2 regions of the Rhodococcus sp. P4_F3_2 genome follow, and region 1 is predicted to be linked to the other one. Evidence: riboswitches for the same ligand, from Rfam matches in the RefSeq annotation. Region 1 holds a riboswitch; the other holds the start of a gene.

Region 1 (7,410 bases):
CCGGTGTACTTCACAGAGTTGGATCAACCGGCGCAACTCGGATCGGTGCTGATGGCATTGGCGATCGGCGGCATCATCGGCTCTCTCGCCTACGCTCCGCTGGCACCGATCATGTCCCGGCGACTGATCATGATTTTTGCCGTTGCCGTTCTCGGCATAGCGATGCTTGCAATGGCGCTTCTACCTCCGCTGTGGGTGATCCTCGTGCTCGCCGGACTGCAGGGGCTCGTCTACGGACCAGTCGGCCCGATCGCCAACTACGCCATGCAGACGCACAGCCCGGAGCACATGCGCGGACGCGTCGTCGGTGTCATGACGTCGACTGCCTACGCCGCCGGCCCGCTGGGTTACCTCGCGGTCGGCCCTCTGCTCGATCAACTCGGAATCGCGTCGACCTTTGTGGCCCTGTCGATTCCGATCATCCTGATCGCCGCAGTCTGTGCCTCCCTGCCGGTGCTTCGCGAACTGGATCGTCCGCGGCACTCGACCGACGTCAGTTGAACCCCATCACGTCGTTTCCCCAGGCGACGCGCAGTCCGTGATCGGGGTCGCTGACGAGGGTGTCGGCCGAGTCGATCAACAGCGTCGACCGCTTCTCTTCCTCGTACGGCGCCCAGTGCTTCGAACCGTCGAGAGCTGCCGGCACGGCATGCCGCGCGAAGGCCAGCCATCGCCGTTGAATACGGCCGGCTACCTCCATCGCAGCCTTCCGTCCACCCAGCCAGAACGTGGGGTCGACGTTCAGTGTTCCGAAATTGCCGAATACATAGGGTAATTCGGTCGCGTGGCCCGCGCCGATCCGTGCGGCCTTGAGCATCGGCGTCGCGTGATCGAAGCGGTACACCCACGTAGGGGAATGCCGGCAGTGGGCGTCGGCGATCCACAGAGTCGGCATGCGAAACGCCGCGTCCCGCGACAGTGCCAGCGCGCCACTTGGTTTCGCGTGATCAGGGTAAGCCGACATGATCTCGGCAAGTTTGGTCGCGGAGATGTCTGGGTGATCATCCGCCAGCAGTTGCAGCATGGCCTCGACCGACTGCGCGCTCACCGGCATCAGCGGAGACTTCATGAACTTGAAGATCGACGCCTCGTCCTTGTTGGAACCGATGATCAGTGGGATTCGGTGCGCGTAACCCTTCTGGAAAGCCGCAACCGGGTAGTGCGGCACCAGATCACGATCGACAACGGGTGCCATCGCCAAAGTTCCCGGAATCCGGGTCGGAATTTCGTTGACCAGGTCATCGCTTGCCTTGACGAGCAGTTCCAGATCCGTGGTCAGCAGATCGCCTGCGTCTTCAGGGTCGATCGAGAGCAGTTCGAGAAACCGCTCCGCCACGGTCTTGGCGCGCTCGGCCCCGTAGACGGATGTCGCGGGAGGACTCTGGGCAATCGCACGATGGAACAGACCTTCGGCGCTCGGACAGGTCATGAGCGTCGTGATGGATCCTGCGCCGGACGACTCACCGAACACCGTCACCGCACTCGGGTCACCCCCGAAGGCGTCGATGTTGTCTCGAACCCATTCGAGTGCCGCAATCTGGTCTCGCAGACCACAGTTCGATTCGAAAACGGTATCCGCGGTGGAGAATCCAGACAGGTCCAGGAATCCGAGGGCACCGACGCGATAGTTGAAGGAGACGAGAACGACGTCACCGGTTTCAGCCAGATGACGGCCGTCGTAGATCGTTTGGGCGGCGGACCCGAGGCAGTAGGCGCCGCCGTGAATCCACACCATCACCGGTCGCGGCGTGCCGTCGGGGCGCGGGGCCCACACGTTGATCGACAGACAGTCTTCGTCGATTTTGAAGGCCCGGTCGATCGGAACCGCCGGGCTCTGGCCCTGCGGCGCGATCGGCCCGAACTCACGACAGTCGCGCACCCCGTCCCACGGCTCAGCGGGTTGCGGCGCGCGGAATCTCCGTTCACCCACCGGCGCTGCTGCGTAAGGCATGCCCTTCCACGCGAACATTCCGCCATCCGGATACCCGCGGGCTTCTCCGCCGCGGGCACGGATCACCAGAGTTCCGTCCTCGCCGAGATTCGGTCGAACGTCGGTCTCCATGTCTGAATCCCCTCCCGACCCGCGCGTGTGGCAAACAAGACCAAACGTACCAACATAAGGCCGATGTGCGCCGACTACTCAACTGCCAGGTAGCCGCCGACGAAGCAGAGGCTCGGTGTTAAGGTCGCCTAGTTCTGACACGGGGTGCTCCGCATGGGCGGGGCTGAGAACACACCCGGGAACCTGATCAGGTAATGCTGACGAAGGGATGTCATGGCTACTACGCAGCCTGCATACAATTCTGCCGAAAACTCGGTGGCCACAGCGCCGTCGACGGATCGGTTCACCGATCGGCTCTGGGCCGAGACGAAGGTCCTCCGCGAGTCGATCGACTCACTGGAGTTCCTCAAACGCCTCGGCGACGGAACCTTGCCTCTCGACGCGTTCCGCACGTACATCGAGCAGGACAAGCTTTATCTCGAGGGGTATTCGAAAGCGTTGTCCCTGGTCGCGGCCCACGCCCCGGATCCGCAGTCGGCGGGCTTCTGGTCGAATTCCGCGTCCACGGCAGCGACAGTGGAATCTGCGCTTCACGACGGACTTCTCACCGGTGGAATTCTTCCAGCGGGATCGGGAAGGCTCGAGCATTCGCAGGCCTGCCTGGGATACGTCTCGTATCTGACGGCGACTGCGGCAACTGCGCCTTACCCGGTCTCCGCAGCGGCAGTACTCCCCTGCTTCTGGATCTACGCCGAGGTCGGCCGCGATCTTGCCGCTTCAGCGCGCGAGGTACTCGACGCCGATCCGTCGCATCCGTACGCACAGTGGGTCACGACGTACGACGCACCCGAATTCCACGAGTCGGTGGCGCAGGCCCGCGTACTGGTCAATGCTGCGGCCGAAGCAGCCACCGAGACAGAGCGTGAGGCGATGAGTGAAGCATTCCGCATCGCCAGTCGCTACGAGTTGATGTTCTGGGATTCCGCACTCCACCAGCAGCCTTGGCCGGCGTCGTGATGTCGTTTGCGGCGCTGCGCCGCACACTTGCCACGTCTGCCGCGATCGCAGCCGCATTCACAGTTCTGACCGGATGCGCCGCTGACACCGGCTCGTCCGACGGGACCATTCGGTTCGCACTCGACTGGACCCCGAACACGAACCACACCGGTTTGTACGTTGCACTCCAAGAGGGCTACTTCGAGGACGCCGGTCTGGACGTCTCGATCCTGCCGTACAACAACACCTCGCCCGACACCCTGGTCGACGCCGGCAACGCGGAGTTCGGCATCAGCACACAGAGTCAGGCCACGTTCGCCCGAGCGGCCGGCGCCGCCACGACGTCCGTCATCGCGCCACTTCAGCACCGCGCCACCGGCATCGGTGTGAAGGCGGATCGTGCGGACATCACGCGCCCGCGTGATCTCGACGGAAAGACGTACGCCGGGTTCGGCGATCCCGGCGAAGTCGAGACACTGCAGCAGATCATCCGCAACGACGGCGGGACCGGGAACTTCACGACGGTCACGCTCGGTACGTCCGCGTACGAAGCCGTGTACTCGGGCCAGGCCGATTTCACGGTCTCCTACTTTGCGTGGGAAGGCCTCGAAGCGGAGCGAAACGGAACTCCGATGCGGTACTTCCAGTACACCGATTACGGCTTCCCCGATGCGTATTCGATCGTGATCAACGGCAACCAGCAGTGGTTGAAGGACCATCCCGACGAGGCACGCAAGTTCGTCAAAGCCGTTCAACGCGGATATCAGACTGCTGCCGACAACCCGGACCAGGCCGCGCAGGATCTCATCGACGCGAACCCCGGAGCTTTCACCGACGAAGACCTCGTCCGTGACAGTCAGCGGATGCTCGCCGCCGACTACATGAAAGACGCCAACGGCGTCGTGGGCGCCCAGAATCTCGAAACCTGGTCGGGTTATTCGGGATTCCTCTTCGACAACGGATTGCTCGCCGGACCGGACGGGAAGCCGCTGACCCAGAAGCCGGACTGGTCGGAGTACTTCACCAATGAGTATCTCGACGCGTCCTGACGTGAGCGGACGGCTGGTCTCGGCCATGCGGCGGGCGCTTCCCGCGCTCGCCGTGGTGGTGCTCCTCGTAGCGGCGTGGCAGATCTACGTCGAGATCAGTGGGATTCGGCCGCAGGTACTTCCGTCTCCTGGTCGCGTTCTGTCCCAAGGGTGGGACAATCGCGAGATCATCTCCGGCCACGCCTGGTCGACATTGCAGGTCACGTTGGTCGGCTTCACTGTTTCACTGGTGTTGGCCTGGATTCTTGCTGTGGTCGTGGACTTTTCGCCGTGGTTGTCACGCGCGCTGGTACCACTTTTTGTCGTCTCGCAGACGCTGCCGATCATCGCCATCGCGCCGCTGATGATCATCTGGTTCGGCTTCGGGTTGTTGCCGAAGGTGTTGGTGATCGCGCTTGCGACGTTCTTCCCCATGACCATCGGACTCATCGAGGGATTTGCCGCGGCCGACCGTGAAGCGGGCGCTCTCCTGCGCAGTATGGGCAGCACTCGCTGGCAGGAGTTCCGATACGTCCGCCTTCCTTCGGCGATTCCGCGATTCTTCACCGCCCTGCGTATCGGTATCACCTACGCGGTCGTGGGCGCGGTGTTCTCCGAATACGTCGGCGCTACTTCCGGTTTGGGCATTTACATGAGCACCCAGAAGAACTCCTTCCGCACCGACCTGGTGTTGGCGGCCGTACTGGTGACCGCGTTGATCAGCGTCACGCTGTACTTGCTGACGTTCGCCATCGAGCGCATCGTTGCACCATGGGCGATGAACGAAAGGTCGCGGACATGACTGACCCGATGGTCGAGGATGCAATGGTCGAAATCCAGGACCTGACCAAGAGGTTCGACACGGCCGGAGAATCGCGTCTCGTACTCGATTCGGTGTCCTTCCGCGCCGACGCGGGCGAATTCGTGTCGGTGATCGGGCCGAGCGGCTGCGGCAAGAGCACGATCTTCAACGTCCTGGCCGGGCTCGAATCCCCGACCTCGGGTTCGGTCCGTGTGGGCACGCGCGCAACTGAATCCGAAGCAGCCGCCGAGGTGCACACCGCGTACATGCCGCAGAAGGATCTTCTGTTCCCTTGGCGCTCGGTACTCGACAACACGGCCCTCGGTTTGGAAGTGCAGGGAGTCGGCAAGAAGGAAGCACGCGAGCGCGCTCGTGAGTTGTTCCCCGCGTTCGGCCTGTCCGGATTCGAGGACGCCCGGCCGTCACAGCTGTCCGGCGGTATGCGCCAGCGAGCGGCGATGCTGCGCACCGTTGTTCAGGGCAAACCTGTCCTGCTGCTCGACGAGCCGTTCGGCGCACTGGACTCGTTGACCCGCACCGAGATGCAGGCTTGGCTGCAAGACGTGTGGCAGCAGTACCGGTGGACCGTGCTGATGATCACCCACGATATTCGTGAAGCGATCTATCTGTCCGACCGCGTGGTCGTTCTGTCTGCGCGTCCGGCAACGGTCAGGTGCGTAGTCGACGTTCCCTTGCCGAGACCACGCGAGCTGGACATGATCACCACGCCCGAGTTCGCCGACGTCGAGCGTGAACTGCTTGCCGTTCTCCACGACGAGACGCGCAAGTCGCTACGCCCCTAGCGGTTACTGATAATGCAGTAGTTACTGATAATGCGCTGAGAGAGTTTCGAGTTCACCTGGAGTTCAGGAGAATGCGCACCGAAACCTGACGAGGTCACGTACCATGATCCGGCACTTTCACCCAAAACGCCTTAATATCAGCAAGATCCGAACGCTCGACACGCAGTCCGTCAACGCTGCACAATTCTCCGTACTCTTCGGTAACGTACACTCGGTCGCCTACGAGACCAACGGCCAGAAGGTAACTGGACGGTAAAGCGGAATCGTGGAGGCACAGTCATCGCAACAGATTTGGAAAGGGACAGCGTGAGCACACTGCAGTCAGGTCAAAGCCTCGGAGTCGGCCAGGAACTCAAGTCCGACAACGGCGCATACACCCTCACCTTGCAGGACGACGGCAACCTGGTTCTGTCCGAGGGCGGACAGGCTGTTTGGGCCGCAGGCACCAACGGATCCGGCGCCAACCGCGCCGAGGTGCAGACTGACGGAAACTTCGTCATCTACAAGGACTCCGACGCCGTGTGGGCATCGCAGACCGCAGGCAACGACGGTGCCTCCCTCTCGGTTCAGGACGATCGCAACGTCGTTCTGTCCGCCGGTGGAAATGCTCTGTGGTCTTCGGACACTGCAATCGAGGCTCCGGCCGCCGAGGCTGCCCCGGAGCCCGCTCCGGCACCGGAGCCCGAGCCTGCACCCGCCGCTCCGGCAGCGCAGAGCTACACCGTCGAAAGCGGCGACACCCTGTGGGCAATCGCGGAGCGTTTCTACGGTGACGGCAACCAGTACCAGCGCATCGCGGATGCAAACGGCATCCCGACCCTGGGTGCCGACGTCCGCGTCGGCACCCGGGGCCTTTTGTGTTCTACGCCACACAGATTCGCGTCCCGCCCAGCAGGCCCTGATACTCCATTGCGGCATCTTTTCGCCTACAGTACTTCCGTACTGCTCCCGAAGGACAGGTGTGCATGAAAGACAGAACAGTCATGATCGGCGCTGTCGCAGTGGCCGCTCTCTCTCTGACATCAGGCCTCGTTTTCGGCGGAGCAGCCGGCGCATTCGGTTCCGGCGGCCCTGTGGTGAAGCCTCCCGCTCTGGTCTCGTCGGTTTCCGTGGAGTCCGTCGCCGGGATCGAACCGGCCGCGTTCTACAGCTCGGTTGCAGTTCCCACGGTTGTCATCCCGCCGACGCCGACCTGGCGAATCGCCGACGAGACGACTGCTCCTCGTAATCAGCCGCTGGTGGTGACCGCGACAAGCACGAGCTCCGCTACGTCCACTACGACTGCAACGAGTACGACAACACCGGTCTCGTCCACCACCGCGTCGGCTACCGCGACCTCGTCACCGACCGCGACAGCCACGACCACCAAGACCAGCACCACCCCAGTTGTCACGACCGGGTCCACGCCGCCCGTCGTCGAGGTCTCGCCCGTTCTCGCCGGATAGTCCTCGCTCTTTCGCCTGCATACCGCCTGGCGTGACGGCGGTTACAGGCACACTTCAGTCGCCGCTCTCAAATACCCGATCTACCTGCGACAACCTTCCTAGTCGTCACGGTTCGTGGCCCGCTGCAATCCGGTCGACCGGAAAAGGACAGCAGCATTGTCGGGAGCTCGCGATACCGTATAGGTCTGAGCTTTTGCGGAAGGAGGTGGCTGATGAGCGCAATGGGCTTCGATCTCGATGTCAGTGTCGACCGGGCATGGGCAGAATTTCAACGTCGCCTCGGCGATCACATTTCCATCATGGTCGACGGCGACGTGCTTGCCGTGGAATCGTC
Region 2 (7,410 bases), on a different contig from region 1:
CGACGTACACATCGGTTTGCCCGACCAATTCATCGGTGCCGAAAGACGTTCGCTGCCTGCTGAACACGAGCGAGAGCCCGGGATTCTCCTGCCCGGTCTGCTCCGCGAGGATTTCTCGCAGAACGCCGGTGAGTTGGCCCGCGATCTCCTCGGCCGACTGGAAACGCTTCTTCGGATCCGGGTCGGTGGCGCGCAGAAGCAGGCGGTGGAAGAACTCGTTGTCGCGCAGTAGTGGCTCGTCCTCGGGTTCGGGAAGGCCGTCGAGGTACCGTCCGTGCTTCGAGGGCATGTCGAGGGTGAGAACCGCGAGTGTTCTTCCAACGGTGAAGATGTCGGAGGCGATGGTCGGGCCGGTCTCGATGATCTCCGGCGCTTGATAGCCGGCAGTGCCGTACAGGTATCCGTAGTCTTCGATTCCGGATACGGCGCCGAGGTCGATCAGCTTCAGCTGGTCCTCGGTGACCATCACGTTCTCGGGTTTGAGGTCGTTGTACGCCAGGCCGGTGGAATGCAGATAGCTCAGCGCCGGAAGGATTTCCAGTACGTAGCCGATTGCCTGCTCGATCGGCATGTGCTTGCCGTCCGGGAATTCGGCCAGCACCTCGCGCAATGATCGTCCGCCCACGTACTCCATGACGATGTACCCCATGGGTGTCCCGTCCGGGCGCGGATGCTCGACGAAGTTGAAGATCTTGACGATGCTGGGGTTGGCGACCTCGGCGAGGAACTGACGCTCGGCTACCGCAACGGCTTGCGCTTCGGAATCACCGAAATGCAGGAGTCCCTTGAGAACTACCCACCTGTCGCTGACATTACGATCGATCGCGAGGTAGATCCATCCGAGGCCGCCGTGCGCGATGGGCCCTTGAACCTCGTACTGACCTGATACCAATTCGCCCTCTTCGAGGAGTGGGCGGAAGTCGAAAGTGGAACCGCACTTGGGGCAGGTGCCGTGCTGAGTTGCCTTGGTGCTTGCGCTCTTACGGCCGACCGGTTCGTTGCATTTCCAACAGAACCGTTTGCGCTCGGGGACCGTCGGGTCACTCATCACCGCAGATGCGGGGTCGATCTGCGGGACGGGGGGAACTTCGACCAGGCCGCCGCCGAGGCGCAGCTTTCGTCCCGACCGGCTGCGGCGGGATCGAGTGGAGCGGCCGGTAGGGGAGGAGGATGCGGACGGCGTGGTTCCTCGTATTTGGGCCGAGGTCGGTTCGAGGCGCTCGTAGGCACCGGTGGCTTCGGGTTCGGAGCGTAGGGATGCCTGCGTGGAGTCAGGCTCGCGGTGAACTGCCTGCGTGGAGTCAGGCTCGCGGTGAACTGCCTGCGTGGAGTCAGGCTCGGGGGGTACGGAGGCTTGCGTGGCGTCGGGCTCGGGGCCGGATTCTTCGGTCATGTCAGCCTCAATCCCGGTAGACGGCCGGCGGGGGACCGGGTGACGGACCGAGGACGCTGAGCCAACGGTCGTAGATACGGTTCCAGGTCCCGTCACCCCGGATTCGCTCGAGGGTTCCGTTGACGAATCGGACCAAGTCGGGGTTGTCCTTGTTCACTCCGATTCCGTAGGGCTCGACGCCCAACGAACCACCGACCATCATGAGATACGGGTCTTGCGAGGCGAGTCCGGCGAGAATCGTGTCATCGGTGCTGATCGCGTCCACCTGCCCCTGCTGGAGGACGACGAGGCAGTCGGACCACATCGGGACGGTCACGACGGTGGCTTCGGGTTGGAGCTCCTGGATTCGCGTAGCCGACGTCGTTCCCCGGGCAGCGCAGACTCGCTTGCCTGCGAGATCGGCGATGCCGCGTACCGGTGAACCCTGCAGGACCTGAATTCGTTGCTCGGCGGAGAAGTACTGCGTCGAGAAGTCGACCTTCTCGCGCCGCTCGCACGTGATGGTCATGGTTTTGACGACCACGTCAACCATGGATTCCTGGAGTGCGGCGATCCGATCGTCCGAGGTCAGGATTCGGTACTCGATCTTCTCCGGGTCGCCGAGCAGATCGCGGGCGATCTCGCGGGCGATGTCCACGTCGAAGCCTTCGAGGCGTCCGGTCGCCGGATCGCGAAAGCTCATGAGGTTGGAACCGGTGTCCAGGCCCACGATCAGCCGCCCGCGGGCGCGGATGGCGTCGAGGCTCGGCGTGGGTGGCTGCGGAGATGCGTCTGCGGGTGTGGGGCGCAGGCTTGCAGTGAGGTTGGTGCACGACGCGGTAGTCGTCGGTGTCGGGCTGGGCGCGATGGTGGCCTCGGCCGGCAGCGGCGGTTCCGTGTACGACGTGGCGGCCGCGTTGTTCAGGTCTTCGGCTCGATCTGCACCGCAACCGGCGAGCGCCAGCACGGACGCTGCCAGAACCGCGACGCACACGGCCGGGAGCTTCCTCCGCATCTCCGGTACTCCCGTCACTGATACTCCCGCAGTCGGGGCCAGAACCCGATGAAGATTCCGGCAACTCCGAGAACTGCCAATACAGTCATGCCCGGTGCAGAGGCAGCCAACACACGTGAGGCGTACGAGACGTCGGACCGAAGATTTGTGCGCGAATCCACGATTCCTTGCCAGAGTTCGTGATCGAGCTTTCCGTATTCCGCGGCCGAATCCTGTTCTCCGGAGCCGATGGTGATGGCGGCAGCGGAAGTGAAGTCGCCGGTCCCGAGACGGTCGTACATGCGCGTGTGCGCAGCCACCCATTGCTCGCGCGAATCCAGTGCGGCGGTCAGCACCTCGTTGTTCACTCGGGCGCGTTCGTCGCTGCGTAGGCCCTCGAGGATGTCGCGCAGGGCGTCGACCTTGCGAGTGAACGTCACGTTGTCCTCGGCAGTTGAATCCCGTCTCGCCAACGTGAGGGTTTCGACGGTACGTGCCTGCTGTGCCATGATCCGGGCCTCGGTCAGTTCGTGCAGTGGCTCGGCGCCCGCGTCGAGTGCACGTCCGGTGGCAAGTGCGGACACCAGTCCGACGGTGAGCAGCCACAGCAGCGCAGCCGCGACGGCGAGCGAGGCAAGGATCAACCCGAGATTGAAGCGTCGGCGACTCTTGCGGGAGAAGTACACCTGTGTTGCCACCAGCGCGCACAGCACGAGGACGAATGCCACGATCGGCCACCACGGTGGAGTCTCGAAATCGCGCTGTACCTGCGAGACCAGGGTCTCCTGCGAGGCGTGCAGTTGCTGAGCCATCGGCAGCAGCGAGGTCTGCATCAACTGCGAGGCCTCGCTCAAATATGCTGCCCCGACCGGGTTTCCGACGCGATTGTTCGCCCGTGCAGTTTCGACCAGCCCGGTGTAGACGGAGAGGTCGGTCGAGATGGTGGTCAACGCGCTGTGCCCGGCAAGATCAGTCGAGTCGAGACCGGCCGACGCCTGGACGATCTCCGCCGACGCCTCACCGATCGACTGCGTGTATCGGTCGCGTACTTCGGCGGGTTCGAGGCCGCCGGAGATGAAGGCGGTGGCCGCGGCGGCGTCTGCCAAAGACAACGCGCTGTAGAGGTTCTGGGCCGAGTTGGCGAGAGGTTCGGTTTCGACGAGGAGGAGGTCGAGGTTCGCCTGTCGGTTCTCGATCGCTGCGGTGGCGAGGAGTCCGGCGATCAAGGTGATCGCAATCAAGATCACTCCGACGACGGTCAACCGGCCAGGCGTCGAGGACATGAATGCCTGGAGTTCGCGCCGCAGAAGTGCTCGCTCGTCCTCCGCCGATACCGAAGTGCCCTCGGCGGGCGGCAGCGACCGGGGTTCGATGGACGGGACGACACGGTCGACCATCGAGCACCTCACTTCGCTGTAGGCGGGCTACCGAGAAATGATGCCGCCGAGAAATGATTCAGGGCATCTTCGCGAGCATATAAGCATCACCTACACCTGGAGCAGTTTGAAACGGTTAGTGTGGGACAACGGCGAGAGCAGGCGGAGCGAGGTAGTCGATGCGTGGTGACGGTGACGGTTGGTCGATCGGACCGGACGGTACTCGGCATTGGGGTAAACACGGAGCCGCTGGACTGCTTCTGCGCGCCCCCGATTCGGACGGATCGCCCCTGGTCTTGCTGCAGCATCGTGCGGCGTGGAGCCATCAAGGTGGTACCTGGGCATTGCCCGGTGGAGCACGGGACTCACACGAAAGCACGACGCACGCCGCTGTCCGGGAGGCACACGAAGAAGCCGGAATCGCCGAAGACGCCGTTCGCGTCCGCGGTGAGGTAGTGACGATGCACGCGGACAGCGGGTGGACCTACACCACCGTCGTGGCTGATGCGGCGCATCCGCTGTCGACGGTTGCCAACGGTGAGAGCACCGAGTTGCGGTGGGTGCGTGAAGCCGACGTCGATTCGCTGCCATTGCATCCGGGATTCGGTTCCTCGTGGCCCGAGCTCCGAACTGCGCCTGTACCAGCCGAGACCGAAGACCTACAGGCCGGCGACCCACACACCCCTCAGGAGTCCGGCCCTTCTGTGTTTCGGTCGTCGACCGAAACGAGGCTCAGCTGAGCGAGTTCAGCGCCGTGATGAAGCTGACCGCGGTGATACCGAGCTTGAGCAGCTCGCTGATCTTGCCGAGGTTCAGGTCTTCGAGCGATTCGGTGCTGAGCGAGCCGGTGTCGAGGGATCCCATTTAGTGCTCCTAGGTTTCAGTTAGTAACTGGGAGTAAACTACAACAAACCGAATGGGATGCGACACGCAATCGAAATAACTGTGATCAAGATCACTTAATCCGACTTTTCGGACATCCAATCGCACCTAGGAACTGGGGGTTTGTTGTCTGATCGGACAACTTCCGTTCATGTTTCGAGTCAGGCGTGCTGACCCGTAACTGTGCAGAAATCGCCCGGCAAACAGTTGACGGTCGCCAGTTACCGGTTTTCAGCGTCCAGCGACGGCGGCGGCGAGGCGCTGCGCAGCCGCCTGGGGATCCGACGCCTGCGTGATTGCCCGCACGACGACGATGCGCGTGGCACCGGCATCGAGCAGCTCCGGCAGGCGTTCCTCGTCGATGCCGCCGATTGCGAACCAGGGGCGCGGCGGTGCGGCGTCGGCGGTCGATCGAACCAGTTCCAGACCGGACGCACTTCGATTCGGTTTGGTCGGTGTCGCCCAGACCGGCCCGGTGCAGAAGTAGTCGACGCCCTCTTCGATTGCGGCCAGACTCGCCTGCGCGCGACTACTCGTCGAACGCCCGATGACGACGTCTTCACCGACAACGGTTCGTGCGTAGGGGACGGGAATGTCGTTCTGCCCGAGGTGGAGGATGTCGGCACCGGAAGCCATCGCGAGATCCGCGCGATCGTTCACTGCCAACAATGCGCCGTGGCGTCGCGCTGCGGCCGCGAGAATGCCCAGTGCTACCAGTTCGTCCTTGGCCTCGAGCGGGCCGAACTCGCGCTCACCGGCAGAGCCCTTGTCACGCAATTGGATGATGTCGACTCCGCCGGACAAGGCTGCCTCGGCGAACTGCGCGAGGTCGCCTTTCTCGCGGCGCGCGTCGGTGCACAGGTACAGCCGTGCTGCTGCCAGGCGCTCGCGCCGGTCGATGACGTTACTGGGATGTGTGGGGTGCACGGAGCAAACGGTAGCCTCTAGGGAGCAAGGTTCGACACGGGAGTCCTGAAACGTCGCTGTCACTTTTTGTCGTGACTGCGAGGTTCGTGGGGCTGAGAGGGGATCGCGACCAGATCCCGACCGTCAGACCTGACCCGGATCATGCCGGCGCAGGAAGTGGAGGTGGAGTTTCGTGAGTACACACGCTCGTACGGTGTCGGTTGTCGGCGGCGGTGTCATCGGTCTCGCCATTGCGTGGCGAGCAGCCCGCGACGGGTGGTCCGTTCGGTTGCACGACCCGTCCATTGGATCAGGTGCTTCGTGGGTGGCGGGCGGAATGCTCGCCCCGCTTTCCGAAGGCTGGCCGGGTGAAGAGACAGCGTTGACGGTTGGTGCAGCGTCCCTGGAACGGTGGCCGACGTTCGGTGAGGAGCTCGGAAAGTTCGGGCCATCGGTCTTCACCGCGGACAGTTCGCTGACGGTTGCACTCGATGCGGCCGACGCGCAGGACCTGCAGACCATCGCCGAGTGGGTGACCGCGCAGGGCCATGAACTCGAAGTTCTCGGTCGCGCCCGCATCCGCGAACTCGAACCGATGCTCGGCCGGGGCATCCGGTCGGGACTGATGGCTGTCGGTGAGTCCGCCGTCGACAACAGACTTCTGCTGGAGGCATTGCAGAAGGCCTGTGCGGAATCCGGCGTCGAATTGATCGCGCGTGCCGTCAACGACCTCGCCGAACTCGACACCGATCAGATCGTGCTCACCGCCGGTATCGCGTCACCCAAGCTGTGGCCCGGGTTACCGGTACGCCCGGTCAAGGGCGAAATCCTTCGCCTGCGGAGTAGGCCTGGAGTCACCCCGGCGCCCAGCCGCACCATCCGCGGAAGCGTCCACGGGCGGCCCGCCTACCTCGTCCCGCGCGGTGACGGAATCGTCGTCGGCGCAACACAATACGAGTCCGGTGAGGACACGCAGGTCACGATGGCCGGAGTACGGGACCTGATCAACGACGCCGAGGCGCTGATGCCGGCGATCGGCGAATACGAACTGTACGAATGCGCGGCAGGCCTGCGTCCCATGACGCCGGACAACCTGCCGTTGATCGGGCGCGTGTCCGATCGTGTTGTCGTCTCCACCGGACACGGACGCAACGGTGTCCTGCTGACGCCTGTCACCGCCGATGCGACGGTCGCGTTGCTGAACGGCACATCTTTGGTCGAGGTAAAAGGAACCGAACCCGAGCGGTTCGCAGTAGTTAAGGAAAATTCATGAGTGAGCAGGTCCCGATCGGGATCACCGTCAACGGCGAAGATCTCGAGTTCGATCGAGCAGTCACGGTGACCGAGCTACTGACGCACCTCGAGTTGCCGAGCAAGGGTATCGCCGTCGCCGTCGACGGTGCGCTCTTTCCTCGCGGGCGTTGGGACGAATCCGTCGGACGTGGTTGGGAAATCGAGATCCTCACGGCGGTGCAGGGTGGCTGAGCAGGACCTTCTCACTATCGCTGGCCGCAGCTTCGGTTCCCGGCTCATCACCGGAACAGGCGGCGCCGCCAACCTTGCGGTGCTCGAGGAAGCGCTCGTCGCCTCCGGCACCGAACTGACCACCGTCGCGATGCGGCGAGTCGACGCGGCCGGCGGCACCGGCGTTCTGGACCTGCTTCGTCGCCTCGGAATCGAACCGTTGCCGAACACCGCCGGGTGTCGGGGCGCCGCCGAAGCGGTCCTGACGGCGCAGTTGGCACGCGAAGCGCTCGAGACGAACTGGGTCAAACTCGAAGTCATAGCCGACGAGCGGACACTGCTGCCCGACGCAATCGAACTCGTCTCCGCCGCAGAACAATTGGTGGACGACGGATTCACCGTTCTGCCGTACACGA

Evidence for each region. A riboswitch is a leader RNA that binds a small molecule or an ion and turns the genes downstream of it on or off. The one in region 1 is predicted to bind thiamine pyrophosphate.
Region 2: another riboswitch for thiamine pyrophosphate. It lies ahead of thiO (glycine oxidase ThiO); the one in region 1 lies ahead of AC1DWA_RS22565 (TenA family protein).

Annotation. Positions count from the first base shown of each region.
Region 1 is NZ_JBFUJN010000022.1:92,018-99,427, reverse strand. It holds gene AC1DWA_RS22575 (MFS transporter) at 1-501, shown strand, start outside; gene AC1DWA_RS22570 (carboxylesterase/lipase family protein) at 494-2,062, opposite strand; TPP riboswitch at 2,193-2,288, shown strand; gene AC1DWA_RS22565 (TenA family protein) at 2,276-3,019, shown strand; gene AC1DWA_RS22560 (ABC transporter substrate-binding protein) at 3,019-4,047, shown strand; gene AC1DWA_RS22555 (ABC transporter permease) at 4,025-4,828, shown strand; gene AC1DWA_RS22550 (ABC transporter ATP-binding protein) at 4,837-5,631, shown strand; partial or broken gene AC1DWA_RS22545 (LysM peptidoglycan-binding domain-containing protein) at 5,938-6,444, shown strand; gene AC1DWA_RS22540 (hypothetical protein) at 6,597-7,076, shown strand; gene AC1DWA_RS22535 (T3SS (YopN, CesT) and YbjN peptide-binding chaperone 1) at 7,289-7,410, shown strand, end outside.
Region 2 is NZ_JBFUJN010000024.1:953-8,362, reverse strand. It holds gene AC1DWA_RS23305 (serine/threonine-protein kinase) at 1-1,393, opposite strand, end outside; gene AC1DWA_RS23300 (glutamate ABC transporter substrate-binding protein) at 1,401-2,387, opposite strand; gene AC1DWA_RS23295 (hypothetical protein) at 2,402-3,763, opposite strand; gene AC1DWA_RS23290 (NUDIX hydrolase) at 3,922-4,482, shown strand; gene AC1DWA_RS23285 (hypothetical protein) at 4,475-4,606, opposite strand; gene thiE (thiamine phosphate synthase) at 4,856-5,551, opposite strand; TPP riboswitch at 5,578-5,724, shown strand; gene thiO (glycine oxidase ThiO) at 5,724-6,803, shown strand; gene thiS (sulfur carrier protein ThiS) at 6,800-7,015, shown strand; gene thiG (thiazole synthase) at 7,008-7,410, shown strand, end outside.